Regions from separate parts of the Lysinibacillus sp. FSL R5-0849 genome, predicted to be linked through region 2. Evidence: riboswitches for the same ligand, from Rfam matches in the RefSeq annotation. Region 2 holds a riboswitch; each other region holds the start of a gene.

Region 1 (5,061 bases), 1.2 Mb from region 2:
TAACACCTTTATCCATAAAGACTACGCGATCTGCTACCTCTTTGGCAAATTCCATCTCATGCGTCACAATAAGCATCGTATTGCCTGCATCCGCCAATTGTCGCATGACTTTGAGTACCTCCCCTACCATCTCAGGGTCTAGTGCTGATGTAGGTTCATCAAAAAGCATCACTTCTGGATTCATGGATAATGCTCGGGCAATGGCTACGCGTTGTTTTTGCCCTCCTGAAAGCTGTCGAGGCTTTGCGTTCACATATTGATCCATCCCGACGATTTTTAAATATTTAAGCGCTGTTTCCTCCGCTTCCTTTTTCGAACGTTTTAAAACTTTTATTTGACCCACTGTACAATTATTTAAAACATTGTGGTTGTTAAATAAATTGAATTGCTGGAATACCATGCCTAGATGTGTTCGATATTCTTGGATATTGTGTTTTTCGTCTAGGATGTCCTCCCCTTGATAAATAATTTGCCCACCACTTGGTGTTTCTAATAAATTAATACAACGAAGTAAAGTGGATTTACCAGAACCAGAGGAACCAATTAAACAAACGACTTCCCCTTTTTCCACTTGAAAATTAACATCCTTTAACACTTGGTTACGTCCAAATGATTTACTTAAATGCTCAATTTTAATGACTGCCATTTGTGCGTCCCCCTAAATTGCTTCTTTTTGTTCTTTTTGATAAGCATCTGGTCCATCTAATCGTTTTTCAACATATAGCAGAATACGTGATGCAGTAAATGTCATGATGAAGTAAAGAATACAAGCTACAAAGAATGATTCAAAATAACGGAAGTTGTTACCAGAGATTGATTTTGTTTGGAAGAATAATTCTGTTACTCCAATAACGTTTAATACGGCTGTATCTTTAATATTCATAATTAATTGGTTGCCTGTCGCAGGTAGTACGTTACGCGCTACTTGTGGTAAAACTACGTGAAGCATGATCTGGAAGTGATTCATACCGATAGCCGATGCTGCCTCATATTGACCATTATCAATTGATACAATACCACCGCGAACAATTTCTGCCATATAGGCACCTGTATTAAGAGAAACGACTAAAATCCCTGCTGTAATAAAGTGCATGTCTATGCCAAATGCAATATCTAATCCATAGTAGACAACCATAGCCTGTACAATCATTGGTGTACCACGGAAAAATTCAACATAGCATGTGAGTATAAAATTAATAAGCTTTAAGCCATAAAATTTCACACCTTTTTTACGAACTGGAATCGTATGCATAATTCCGATGAAAAATCCGATAAATGCACCAATAATTGTACTTATAGTCGAAATTAGTAACGTATAATACGCACCTCGTAAAAACATTTGCCAGTTGTTTTCAATAATTGAAAGTATCCATTCAAGACTCATGATGTTCCTCCTAACAATGTCATGTTGCTTGCTATCTTTTTCGTGCCCTAGCTCTTTCTACTAGTCTATGTTTTATTTCGCTAGGACATTATCATTATGTAGAGAGGTTCTCATTTTAATAATGATGAAATGATAGTGCACGGACTAGTCAATAGTCCGTGCCATTTTTTTATTGTGCTGCTGGTTGCTGAGAAATAGCTTCTTCCATAATCGCTTGGCGATCATCTTCAGAAATTCCTTTTAGAATTTCATTGATTTTATCAAGATTCGCATCTTCTTTACGTAAGCCTACAGCAATTGACGTATTTGAAAGATCTGTATCGAAGCCCTCTTCAAATGCTACGTATGTGAATTTATCGTTGGCAGCAGCTGCGGAAATACCTTCTGGACGTTCTGCAACATAGCCATCAATTTTGCCTGCCTCTAAAGCTACACGCATAGCTGGGAAGCTTTCCATTGCTGTTTGTTTATTAACATCTTTGATTTGGTCTATCACATTGTAGTTGGATGTATTAAGTTGTGATGTAATTTTTGCTCCAGAGAAATCTTGAATGGATTTGACCCCTTCATATTTGCTGCCTTTTTTAATAACCATAACAAAATCAGAAGTATAGTAGTTTTCTGTAAAATCAATTGTTTTCTTACGTTCTTCTGTTGGCGACATGCCTGCGATAATTGCATCAATTTTATTTGATTGTAGCGCTGGTACTAAGCCGTCCCATTCCATTTTAACGATCACTAATTCTTTGCCTAAGCCTTCAGCGATTTTTTTCGCCATTTGTACATCATAGCCGCCTGCATATTCTGCATTATCTGCAATTTTCACCGCACCATTTGCATCATTTTGCTGTGTCCAGTTGAATGGTGGGTAGCCAGCCTCCATTCCAATTCGGAATTCACCGCCGCCGTCTTCCTTATCTGCGCCAGCTTCTCCTGAACTGCCTTCTTTTTTGTCGCTAGTGCCACATGCAGCTAGCACAATTGCCGTCATGATAGAGATCATTACTAACAGCCATTTTCTTTTCATGAAAAACTCCCCTTTTCTGTAAAAAAATAAGACAACTGTACGAAAAAAGACCTAAGTTTTGTGAACTTAGGTCTTACCTTTTATGACAGTTGCCCAAATCCTCACTATAATTCCATGTTTCCGAGATAGCACAACCTAGTAAACCTGGAATTGAATTCACTAGGACAGTCCTGCACTTATTCACTGCAGACCCAGCATAAAAGTACGAGCTCCTTTTATACTTCGGCGATATTTCCTTCTTCATTGCGTCTTTGTTTGCTTGTACTCAACAATGAACTAATAAATACCGCGCCTCTACCTCACTGTTATAGGTTAGTGAGGTTTGTTTATTTAATTGATATTTAGATACTACTATAAAACTAGTATGTACGTCAAGAGAGTTTTAGCATTTTTCTGACTAATGACAATATTAGGGTATTATGCTTGACCTATCCATTGTTAATCTATGTATTTTTGTCAATATATCCGCCGGAAAACCACAAATTTTTACTATCAATGGTTTTTATACTAAGAAAATAGTTTCGTATTTTCAAAATCACTAAAGACTTTAGTGATACAGAAAACCAAGAAAAAAACCCTGTAAAACAAAGTTTACAGGGTTTAAAGGATTTATGAATTTAATAATAAATCTTCAGGATTTTCGATTAATTCTTTAACTGTTTTTAAGAATCCTACAGAATCTTTTCCATCGATGATACGGTGATCATAAGAAAGTGCTACGTACATCATTGGACGGATTTGAACTTCACCATTTACTGCAACTGGACGGTTAACAATTGAGTGCATACCTAAAATACCAGCTTGAGTACCGTTCATAATTGGTGTTGACATTAATGAACCGAATACACCACCGTTTGTGATTGTGAATGATCCACCAGCCATGTCATTTAAGCCTAGTTTTTTCTCACGAGCTTTAGTCGCTAAGCTAGCGATATCTTTTTCGATTTCTGCGAAGTTTTTGCTGTTTGCATCGCGTACAACTGGTACTACTAAACCTTCTTCAGTTGATACTGCAATACCGATATCAAAGAAGTTATTTAAATGTAATTCATCGCCAACGATTTGAGCGTTTACGTATGGGTATTTTTTCAGTGCTGCAACAACAGCTTTTGTGAAGAATGACATGAAACCAAGTTTGATGTCGTTTGCTTTAACAAACTCTTCTTGTTTACGTTTACGAAGTGCCATGATGTTTGTCATGTCAATTTCGTTGAATGTTGTTAACATTGCTGTTGATTGTTTAACTTCTAATAAACGTTTTGCAATTGTTTGACGACGACGGCTCATTTTTTCAATTGTTACACGGTCAGAATTAGCAGCTGGTGTGAATACAACTGGGCCACCTGTAGTTGCTACTGGTGCTGGTGCTGGTACTGCTGGTGCTGTACCATGTGCTGACACATCTTGTACACGAACACGGCCTTGTGGATCTACTGGAGATACCGCTGCAAGGTCGATGCCTTTTTCACGTGCAAGTCGACGTGCCGCTGGAGATGCGATAACACGCTCACCAGAAGTTTCTTCTACTACAGGAGCTGCTGCAACTGGTGCTGTAGGAGCCGCTTGTGGCGCTGCTGGAGCTGGAGCTGCTTCAGCTGGAGCCGCCGTTGCTGGTGCAGCTGCTGCGCCTTCGCCTGCTTCTACGATAGCAATAACTTGACCAACTAGTACAGTATCGCCTTCTTCAGCTAAAATTTGTGTTAATACACCTGCTTCTTCAGAAATGATTTCAGCGTTTACTTTATCTGTTTCAAGTTCAACGATGAATTCACCTTTTTCAACGCGATCGCCCACTTTTTTTACCCACTGTGCGATACTACCTTCTGTAATCGATTCTGCTAATTCAGGGACTTTAATTTCAGCCACTTTCATTTCCTCCTTTGATTAACGTGCATGACGCACATAAAAGGGCTACTGCTTATGGGCAAGTAGCCCAGCTATCAATATTTATATGTTATTATTTAACCTTTACTGGCTCAGCAACTGCTTCTTCAATAAGTGATGATTGAGCTGCTTTATGAGAATCTGCATCCCCTTCAGAAGTTGAGCTCATTGCAGGACGACCTACATAGCGAAGCTTTTTACCTTCTGCAAGTTCATATAATGTTTCTAGTGCATAATTCCATGAGCCTTGGTTTTTAGGTTCTTCTTGTACCCATACGATTTCTTTTGCATTAGGATACTTAGCAATAATACCAGCAACTTGCTCTTTTGGGAATGGGTAAAGTTGTTCTACACGAACAATGTGTACGTGATCGAAACCTTCTCCATCTTTCACGCGATCTGCTAAATCGATCATCACTTTACCAGTACCTAATACGATACGCTCTACAGCTTCTGTTTTTGTACCTAAGCCAGGTTGTTCAATCACTTCTTGGAATGAACCATCTGCTAATTGCTCAGCATTAGCTGCTGCTAATGGGTGACGCAATAATGATTTTGGTGATACAACCACAAGTGGACGTACACCTTCAGTACCTAATAACGCTGCTTGACGGCGCAATAAGTGGTAGTAGTTACCTGCATTTGAACAGTTTGCTACAAACCAGTTATTTTCTGCTGACATTTGTAAATAACGTTCCATACGGCTTGAAGAGTGCTCTGGACCTTGGCCTTCATAACCATGTGGTAATAGAATCACCATGCCAGA
Region 2 (5,061 bases):
TTTGGACCGTATCCCAATGCCTATGCGGCAAGTGAAACAAAGAAGCTGTTGGACCGTTTATATCCACTACGAAAATGTGTGCAGCTACCTTCAAAAGTTTGTTTGTATTATCATATGGGTCAATGTATAGCACCTTGTGTGAAACAAATTGATGGTCATGTTTACCAGGAAATGATTGAGGATATGACGAAGTTTCTTAACGGCGGTGTGGAGGCAGTCAAAAAGGAGCTTGAAATAAAAATGCTTGCGGCTGCCGAAAACTTAGAGTTTGAACGAGCTAAGGAGTTTCGTGATCAAATCGCCCATATTGATACAGTTATGCAGAAGCAAAAAATAGTATCAAGTGACACTACTAACCGTGATATCTTTGGCTATGCTGTGGAAAAAGGATGGATGTGTGTTCAGGTTTTCTTCGTTCGGCAAGGTAAACTGATCGAGCGAGATGTTTCTATTTTCCCGATCTATCAAGACGCAGAGGAAGAGTTCCTAACATTTGTGGGACGGTTTTATGAAAAACCAGAACATATTAAGCCAAAAGAAGTTTTTATTCCACAAGCAATTGATGGTGCCATTTTAACGGAATTGTTAGGTATCAAAGTTCTTACGCCAAAACGAGGTCAAAAAAAGGAGTTGGTAGATTTAGCGACGAAAAATGCTGAAATTGCAGTGTCCGCTAAATTCCAACTTATTGAACGACAGGAAGAACGTACTATTGGTGCATGCGAGGCACTTGGTGATGCAATGGGCATAACGACACCATTACGAATTGAAGCTTTTGATAATAGTCATATGCATGGAACAGACGCCGTATCTGCAATGGTTGTTTTTATTGATGGCAAACCCGCCAAAAAGGAATATCGCAAATATAAAACCCGTACAGCAGCCAAGCATGATGATTATGGTGCTATGCAAGAGGTAATCCGTCGACGCTATATTCGTGTTTTGAAGGAAGGTCTTCCATTACCAGATTTAGTGCTAATTGATGGTGGTAAAGGTCAAATGGAAGTTGCGCGTGAAGTATTAGAGGATGAATTAGGACTAGTTATACCTATTGCTGGTTTAGCAAAGGATGACAAGCATAATACATCCCAGCTATTGTTTGGTGATCCGCCAGAGGTCATTGCCTTAAAACGTACAAGTGACGGTTTTTATTTATTACAACGAATACAAGATGAAGTCCATCGTTTTGCGATTACCTTCTTGCGTCAACAGCATGAAAAGCATGCTATACAGTCTGTTCTGGATCAAATCGAAGGTGTCGGTCCAAAACGAAAACAGCAGTTACTGAAACACTTTGGTTCCGTGAAGAAAATACGGGAGGCTAGTGAGCTAGCTTTACAGGAAGCTGGGATGCCAGCTAATTTAGCAAATCATATTTATGCCTATTTTCAGCAGGAGACATTGTCAAAGGAATAGACATATGCTAAGGTTGTAAATAACATTATGATCCAATGTTATTAGCCCACTTGCTATATGAGGGCGGAAAAATTTAATATAATCACTTTTAAGGTGATGATAGAGGTGCAAGATTCAAAAGTAGCGCAAAAGAGGATGAACAAATCCTAAGACATTGCGTGAAAGGGGACCTTGCCGAAGTACAGCATTGTTGTTTCCGCTGTTGTACTGGTTTTGCATTTAAAAAATGTAAGACTGTCGATTCTAAACGTTTCGGAGAGCTATCACACATGCGCAAGTTTCGTTATTGTACATGTTATAGGCAGCTTTCACGTTTTGTGAAGGCTGCCTTTTTAGTTTTCTAGAGGCTGTTTTACACCTCATTTTAGGTGAATTACATGACTGGAAAGGAGAACAAAAGAAATGTCTAGAATAGTAATGAAATTTGGAGGGGCTGCTTTAGCATCGCCCGAACAAATTCAAGAGGCTGCACGAAAAGCAATTGCTGAAAGAGATAGAGGATTCGATGTGGTAGTAGTAGTTGGTGCGATGAGACAAACGATACAGGATGTGAAAATGAGCGTACTTCATTTCACGGATGATGTGTCAAAACGTGAATTAGATGCAGTTGTATCTTCATGCTCTCAGTTATCAAGCTCCGTATTTGCCATTGCAATACAAGAAGCTGGCTATAATGCGGTGTCACTAACAGGCTGGCAGGCTGGCATTTCCACGGATCATATGCATAGTCATGCAAGGATCAATCATATCGATGTTAGCCGTATTGATGAACATTTGCTGCAAGGACAAATCGTCGTTATTGCTGGAGATCAAGGCATTGACAATGACCAAAATATAACAACGCTTGGGAAAGGTGGAACCGAAACGACAGCCGTTGCACTTGCTGTTGCATTAGATGCTGATCGGACAGACATTTACACGAATGTTGATGGTGTGTATACAGCAGATCCACGCTTTGTTGTAAAGGCACAAAAACTACAGGAAATTTCCTATGATGAAATGTTAGAGATAGCACATTTAGGATCACACATCATTCATCCACGTGCAGTGGAGTTAGCTAAAAAGTTCCAAATGCCAGTGATCATACGCTCTAGTTTAGTGGAGTCAGTAGGTACTTTATTGAAGGAGGAAGTAGAGATGGAGAAAAATTTAGTAGTGCGTGGTGTTGCCTTTGAATCAGATGTTATTCGTTTAACAATTGGGTATGATGCTTATTCACATGCTTCATTAGCGGATATATTTTCAACTCTTGCTGAAAATCGCATCAACGTGGATATCATTGTTCAAGCAATCATTGATGGATTAAAACCAACTGTGTCCTTTTCGATTTTGAAAGAAGAATTTGCAGAAGCTTTACGTGTTTTAGAGGATAGTAAAGTATCACTTGGCTTTAGCTTTGCTGATTTCGAAATTGGATTGGCGAAAGTTTCGATAGTTGGCTCCGGTATGGTTTCGAATCCAGGTGTCGCTGCTCGCATGTTCGATCGTTTACGTCGTGAGAATATCCCTGTGAAGATGGTGAGCACCTCAGAAATTAAAGTGTCTGTTGTAGTACCACAGGATGAAATGATTCGTGCAGCAAATGCATTGCATGATGAATTTAATTTAGAGCAGGCTCTTTACATATAATAATAGAAGAAACAGCATTTTCTGTAATTGCCCGAAATAAAAGGAAGGATTGTCATCCCGTTTATTGAATGGGGAGACAATCCTTTTTTGTTACTCTGTTGGAATCGTATGCATAATTCGTTCCTTCACGTCCCATTTGACTGTAAACATAACGTAATGTTGCTTTTCACGTTTTTCATCATAACATTCTGTTAAATAGCCTTTAGCTAGCTGAATCTGTTCAGCTATAAATCCTGCTTCAAGTCTGAAGCTGCGTTGTTTGATTTGCAAGATTTCAGGGTCGTTTGTCAACTGGAAAATACGTCCGTCCTTCGATTCTTTCATTAGCTCTAATGTACCCCAACAGGCATCTGCGAAAAATGCGATTAGTTCGTCTTGACTTTTACATGGAAACTTGCGCGCAAGCTCTTTACCTGCCCAATAAAGGACATCATCCTCATGTTTACCGAGTATAGAAGATAGAATATGATCGCGAATGATCTCATAACCAAAGGATGAGATTGTAGGAGATGGAGTGTTTAACATTGTTATCCTTCTTTCTTAGAATTTTCTTATAATTTAACGTTAATAAAGTAATGGTAGATTTTTCGAGAAAAAACGACGCATTATGCACTAGATTAGTTCTTTAATAAGCTCTATGAAAAACTCCGAGTTGCCTTGACGCTCGTAGCTCTTGAGAGTACAATAAACATGTCATAATATTGTACCATGATGAAATACACAGTCAATGAAGTATCATTTACAAAATGATGACTTCTTTTGTTGTGCTATTTTAAGTACTAAGGGGGGTAACAGTCTTGTCGAAAGATCGAGAGTTTTTATGGCGTCGCTTACATTCTCTACTTGGGATCATTCCAGTAGGTCTGTTTTTAACGATGCACCTGTTCATTAACTTTACAGCAACAGGCGGGGCAGATAGTTATAACGATGCTACCGCAGTAATGGAAAAGATTCCATTCCTTATCCTAGTTGAATGGATTGTCATCTATATTCCATTGATGTTCCATGCATTTTATGGAGTGTTCATTGCATTCACTGCTTCACCAAACACAGGACGTTTCAGCACATACCGTAACTGGATGTTCTCATTACAACGTTTCACTGGTGTATTCCTAGTGATTTTCATTGCATGGCATATTTTCCAAACTCGTATTCAAAAAGCACTTGGAACACACGTTGATTACGACATGATGGCGAATATTGTTGCTAATCCATTCATGCTTGGGTTCTACATTGTTGGTATTTTATCAGCAACTTTCCACTTATCTAACGGTTTATGGGCATTCCTAGTAAGCTGGGGTATTGTACAATCTCCTCAGTCTCAAAAGATTGCTACTTACGTAACAAACATCATTTTCGTAATTCTAAGTGTAGTTGGTGTGGCTGCTATTTTAGCTTTCGTATAATTCAATAGAGCTACGATAGAGCACATGCAATCATTGCAATTTTTTAAGAGGAGTGAGAAATAATCATGGCGAAAAGCAAAGTAATTGTTGTCGGCGGTGGTCTTGCCGGTCTGATGGCAACGATTAAAGCAGCTGAAGTTGGTACTGAAGTTGATTTATTCTCATTAGTTCCTGTAAAACGCTCACACTCTGTTTGTGCGCAGGGCGGAATTAATGGTGCAGTAAATACAAAAGGTGAAGGGGATTCTCCATGGATCCACTTTGATGATACAGTATATGGTGGGGACTTCTTAGCGAACCAACCACCAGTTAAGGGTATGTGTGATGCAGCACCTGGCATTATCCATTTAATGGACCGTATGGGTGTTATGTTCAACCGTACACCAGAAGGATTATTAGATTTCCGTCGTTTTGGCGGTACTTTAATGCACCGTACAGCTTTCTCTGGTGCAACAACTGGTCAACAATTACTATATGCGCTTGATGAGCAAGTTCGTTCTCATGAAGTAGCTGGTTTAGTAAATAAATATGAGCACTGGGAATTCCTTGGTGTTATTATCGATGAAGACGGCGTGTGCCGTGGTATCGTAGCGCAAGATATGCGTACAGA
Region 3 (5,061 bases), 1.5 Mb from region 2:
TTCCAATAATAAAAAATTCGCTACCATTTCGCGAATAGCCTCATCATCTTCCACTAGTAAAATATGTTTTTGCATTTTCATGCACCTCTCTCTACTAGAAAGTCAAAAATCACACTTCCATATCTATAGTATACTACCATATATATGATATTAATTTAGTAATAATTTTAAAGGTCTCTATATAAAAAAAGCTGTTCCATCAACCATTATACAGCGGTTTATAGAACAGCTCTTCTATTTAATTTTCCACTTTTAAATCACAATCTTTAAGAGGAAGCATTTTTGTTTTATGTTTAATTTTGTACCCTAGCCATAGCAATAGGAACAGTGGAATACCAATATAGGAAACAAGGATACCATACCAATCGATTGTACCTCCGATAAACGCTGTGTAATTCTGTCCAATTACAACAATCATACAAATAGTAAAGGCGAATAGTGGACCGAATGGGTATAGCTTTGCTTTATACGGTAATAGCTTTGGATCTAAGCCCTGTGCCTCGAAAGCACGACGGAAACGATAATGACTAAATGCAATACCTAGCCAAGCAATAAAACCTGACATCCCAGAGGCATTTAATAGCCAGATATAAACAACCCCATCACCAAAGAATGATGCTAAAAACGCTACACAGCCTACAGCTAATGTTGCGATCAATGCATAAATCGGAATACCTCGACGACTTAGCTTTGCAAAGAATTTAGGAGCATGACCATCCACTGCTAATTGCCATAGCATACGTGAAGATGCATACAGTCCAGAATTACCTGCTGATAGCATAGCCGTTAAAATAATGGCATTCATTAAGGAGGCAGCAAAAGCAATACCTAAACGATCAAACACGAGAGTAAATGGAGATACAGCGATATCCTCCGATAATAAGCGTTCATCTGTGAATGGAATTAACATCCCTATAGCAGCAATAGCTAAAATATAAAATAAAATAATACGCCAAAACACCGATTTTACTGCCTTCGGTATATTTTTTCCAGGATCATCTGTTTCCCCTGCTGTTACCCCAAGTAGCTCTGTTCCTTGGAATGAAAATCCTGCTGCAAGGAAAATACCAAATGTAGCAAGGAAGCCACCATGGAATGGTCCATCACTAATAAAGAAATTTGTAAAACCTACAGGTGCCTGTCCACCTAAAATACCAAAAATCATTAATATGCTAATAATAATAAATACAATGACCGTAGCCACTTTAATCATCGCAAACCAATATTCACTTTCACCATAGCTCTTTACAGACAATAAATTAAATGTCAGTACAATTACAATAAATAATACTGTCCAAAGTGCTGATGAGCTATCTGGGAACCAATATTTCATAATTAATGACACTGCCGCAATTTCGGCTGCAATCGTAATTGCCCAGTTATACCAATAGTTCCAGCCTAGTGCAAAGCCTAGAGCGGGATCTACAAATTTTGTCGCATACGTACTAAAAGAACCCGAGGATGGCATATAGGCAGCCATTTCCCCTAAACTTGTCATTAAAAAATATACCATAATACCGATTAAGGCATAGGCAAGCAATGCGCCTCCCGGTCCTGCTTGTGCAATGGCACCACCACTGGCTAAAAATAGCCCTGTACCAATTGTACCGCCTAAAGAAATCATTGTGATATGACGGCTTTTTAATTCTTTTTTCAGCTTCGGTGCATTATGGCCGAGCTGATTTACTTTTATTTCACTCACGATATAGCTTCCTTCCTATTTATGAGGCAAAAAAATGCCATCACATGAACAATGTGATGGCTAAGTTAATCCTCAGTTTTTCCTAAACGATAGCTCAACACGTTGTACAAACGTGACAGTTCTGTTCCTTTCGGAGACAGCCCCAGCATGAGGTTTTCAAGTCCCCTCACACTTCGGCAATATTTCCTTTCAGCTAATCTCTTCAATGCTTGTCATTTCAATAAGCTTACTTATAAATATCGCGACCTCTACCTCATTACAAACATGAGGCATATAATTATTAAATTTATGATATTTACTATACTAACATAAGACCTAAGACATTTCAATATAACCATTAATGTTTTGTATTTTGTGAATTTTCCACTATTTTTAATAGTGTAATAAAGTGTTATAGTAGTTCAATTAGAATGGTAATAACGGGGGGAATAATTTTGACTTTACATGATCATTCCGCCAGCTACACGAATAGAAAAATTAGCTGGAAGGGAACAACCTTATTATTAGTTTTTGGAATAATATTTATAGCGTCTACATTACGAATGCCACTAACTGTTGTGGGTCCAATTGTATCCTTTATCCGTGACGATCTTGGTATTTCCAATGTTCTAGCCGGTTTTTTGACAACTATTCCATTGCTTGCTTTTGCCACTATATCACCATTCGCACCAGTTGTAGCACGAAAACTTGGGCTTGAGCTAACCTTATTTTTATCCACGATTTTATTGGCCTTAGGAATTGTACTACGCTCCCTCGGTACAACAGGGTTACTTGTATTTGGCACAGTGCTCATTGGCGTAGCCATATCATTTGGAAATGTGTTGATTCCAGGTTTATTAAAATTAAAATTTCCATACCATGTAGGGTTACTAATGGCATTTTTTACTATGTCGATGAACTTAACGGCTGGACTTGGAGCAGGTATTAGTTATCCAATAGCTAATTCTTCACTAGGTTGGCAGGGAGCATTGGCTGTGGCGCTTATATTAGTCGTATTAACGATTTTAATTTGGATACCTCAATTGAAATTGAATAAGCCAGAACCAGCTACTACGGCCAAAAAAACAGGTAAACCCCTTTGGAAATCACCTGTTACATGGGCAGTAACAGGTGCAATGGGCTTACAATCTTTATTATTTTATACGACAGCAGCTTGGATTCCTGAAATTTATATTGCGCAGGGATTGGCTCCTGATAAAGCTGGTTGGATGTTTTCCATTATGCAATTCTCACAAGTCCCCATGGCATTGGCTGTCCCCATTATTGCTGGTAAAATGACTTCACAAAGACCACTTGTCCTTATGTTTACATCGTTCTATTTAGTAGGATTTGTCGGCGTTGTAATGGAATGGACAACGTTGGGGATATTATGGATGATCCTTCTAGGTTTAGCAGGTGGAGCTTCATTCGCATTAGCAATGATGTTCTTTACACTTCGCACACGTACAGCATTTGAAGCCGCTGATCTATCAGGGTTTGCACAATCATTGGGCTATTTATTCGCTGCCATTGGGCCGATTCTTTTCGGATACCTCCATGATTTATTTGGTGGTTGGAATATTGCCGGCTGGCTCTTTGTTGTTGTTGCTATGACACTCTTCTTATGTTCCATGCGAGCCTCTAAAGATGAATATGTCCATTAAATTTAAGCAGTTGGGGAAGTGATCTGACCCCATCTGCTTTTTGTCTATATCCATTTCTTTTTTTGATGTTTTAGTAAGGCTAGCAGTTCCTCAAGTTCCTCTGTTGTGCTCTTGGTATGTGCCTTAATAGCAGTAAAAACAGGGATTGCCTCTTGAAGGAGTAAAAAACTAAAATAATAATAGCCTAAAAAAGCTTCTGGTTCATAGCCTCTAGGTGTATCTTCCTCCCATTCCAGCTCATCATCCTCTTCATTTTCCACCCATAAATATTTCGTATCCAAAAGCTCTTGCATCGTTGAAACGTTATGTGTTGAATCTTGATAATCCTCAGTTATTGCATGAGCCACAGCTAAATAAAGCTCTATTTCTGCTAAGGAGACTTCCTTCACATTTTTACTTGAAAGCTTTTTTAAAAGAATAAGCAAAACCCATGGCGTCACCTGCCAAAGTGTTCCTTGATGTTCGATTAGTTCAGTCAGCTCTTGATATTGTTCCTGTTCAATTAGGCGAGGAATGTCTGTTCCTCTGCCATAAGGTGTCGTCAATTGTTGCCAAGGGATATTCGAAATATTTTGGTTCAACATCTTGAATTGCCTCTCTCCTAAAAAGGTACTTAGGAGCTGTTCGTTTATGAACAACTCCTTTAAAGTTAATAACATGGTTTCTGATAAAAATAATTGGGCGTATGGTAGGTATTTACATAAGGCTTATGGAATATATGAGTGGTCGCAGGGGAAAGTGGTGGGATTAACCATGTCCAGTTACCCGTAACTTCTCGCCCTGCTGATTCCTCAGCTTCCTCAAATAATTTAAACTGCTGAGCAGCAGTATGATGATCTACAATGCTCACACCATTCTCTTTAAAAGAATGAAGGACAGCTATATTGAGCTCCACTAATGCTCGGTCACGCCAAAGAGAAGCTTGTTTGGTTGTATCCAGATTAAATATATCCGCAATAGCTGGGAGCATATTATAACGCTCATGATCGGCTAAATTGCGTGCCCCAATTTCAGTCCCCATATACCAGCCATTAAATGGAGCTGCTTGAAAATCAATGCCAGCCATTTGAAAACGCATACTCGAAATAATAGGAACAGCATACCATTTCAATTCTAATTTCTCTACAGCTTCCGATTCCGGATGACGTATTGGAACCTCTAAAATATACTCGGTAGGAATCGTAAATAGTTGGGGAGCATGTCCATCTACCTGTATGACAAGTGGTAATACATCAAACGGCGTACGCTCGCCTTTCCAGCCCATCGATTCACATACTTTTGTAAAAATGATGGAATGTGCATCTCCAATAATGCCTTCTTCTGTTTCGTAGCCTGCATAACGAATTAGCTGATGATTCCAAATCCGTACTCTGTCAGTTGCAAACACTGTTATAGTTGGACGAATTTTCCCATGATTAGTGGCATACTCAATATGCTCTAGTAACTTTTGAAAAATGCCCTGTTCATCTAAAACTTCTCGTGCATCTACTACATGCAATGATTGCCAAAACAACCGTCCAATACATTTATTGCTATTACGCCATGCAACTCGTGCGCCAAAAACTAGCTCCTCTGTTGTAGGCTTATATTCCCCTGCACTTTTAATCAGTTGTAATCTATTTTCTAACCAAAGTTTGGATTCATTTTGTTCCAGCTGGTATTGATTTAAAAAACATTGTATCTCCTGTATATTCATATCGATTCCTCCACTTATCC

What was found. Region 2 has a riboswitch for lysine ahead of MKY80_RS16750 (aspartate kinase). Riboswitches for the same ligand answer to the same signal wherever they lie in the genome.
Region 1: another riboswitch for lysine. It lies ahead of MKY80_RS10845 (transporter substrate-binding domain-containing protein); the one in region 2 lies ahead of MKY80_RS16750 (aspartate kinase).
Region 3: another riboswitch for lysine. It lies ahead of MKY80_RS01295 (amino acid permease); the one in region 2 lies ahead of MKY80_RS16750 (aspartate kinase).

Annotation. Positions count from the first base shown of each region.
Region 1 covers NZ_CP152004.1:2,207,485-2,212,545, reverse strand. Annotated here, with positions in the region: gene MKY80_RS10855 (amino acid ABC transporter ATP-binding protein) at 1-646, opposite strand, end outside; gene MKY80_RS10850 (amino acid ABC transporter permease) at 659-1,384, opposite strand; gene MKY80_RS10845 (transporter substrate-binding domain-containing protein) at 1,554-2,411, opposite strand; lysine riboswitch at 2,530-2,716, opposite strand; gene odhB (2-oxoglutarate dehydrogenase complex dihydrolipoyllysine-residue succinyltransferase) at 3,021-4,277, opposite strand; gene MKY80_RS10835 (2-oxoglutarate dehydrogenase E1 component) at 4,369-5,061, opposite strand, start outside.
Region 2 covers NZ_CP152004.1:3,403,149-3,408,209, reverse strand. Annotated here, with positions in the region: gene uvrC (excinuclease ABC subunit UvrC) at 1-1,416, shown strand, start outside; lysine riboswitch at 1,509-1,687, shown strand; gene MKY80_RS16750 (aspartate kinase) at 1,819-3,045, shown strand; gene MKY80_RS16745 (YslB family protein) at 3,136-3,570, opposite strand; gene MKY80_RS16740 (succinate dehydrogenase cytochrome b558 subunit) at 3,843-4,451, shown strand; gene sdhA (succinate dehydrogenase flavoprotein subunit) at 4,517-5,061, shown strand, end outside.
Region 3 covers NZ_CP152004.1:262,889-267,949, reverse strand. Annotated here, with positions in the region: gene MKY80_RS01300 (response regulator transcription factor) at 1-75, opposite strand, end outside; gene MKY80_RS01295 (amino acid permease) at 239-1,702, opposite strand; lysine riboswitch at 1,785-1,961, opposite strand; gene MKY80_RS01290 (MFS transporter) at 2,113-3,345, shown strand; gene MKY80_RS01285 (hypothetical protein) at 3,390-3,929, opposite strand; gene MKY80_RS01280 (nitric oxide synthase oxygenase) at 3,995-5,041, opposite strand.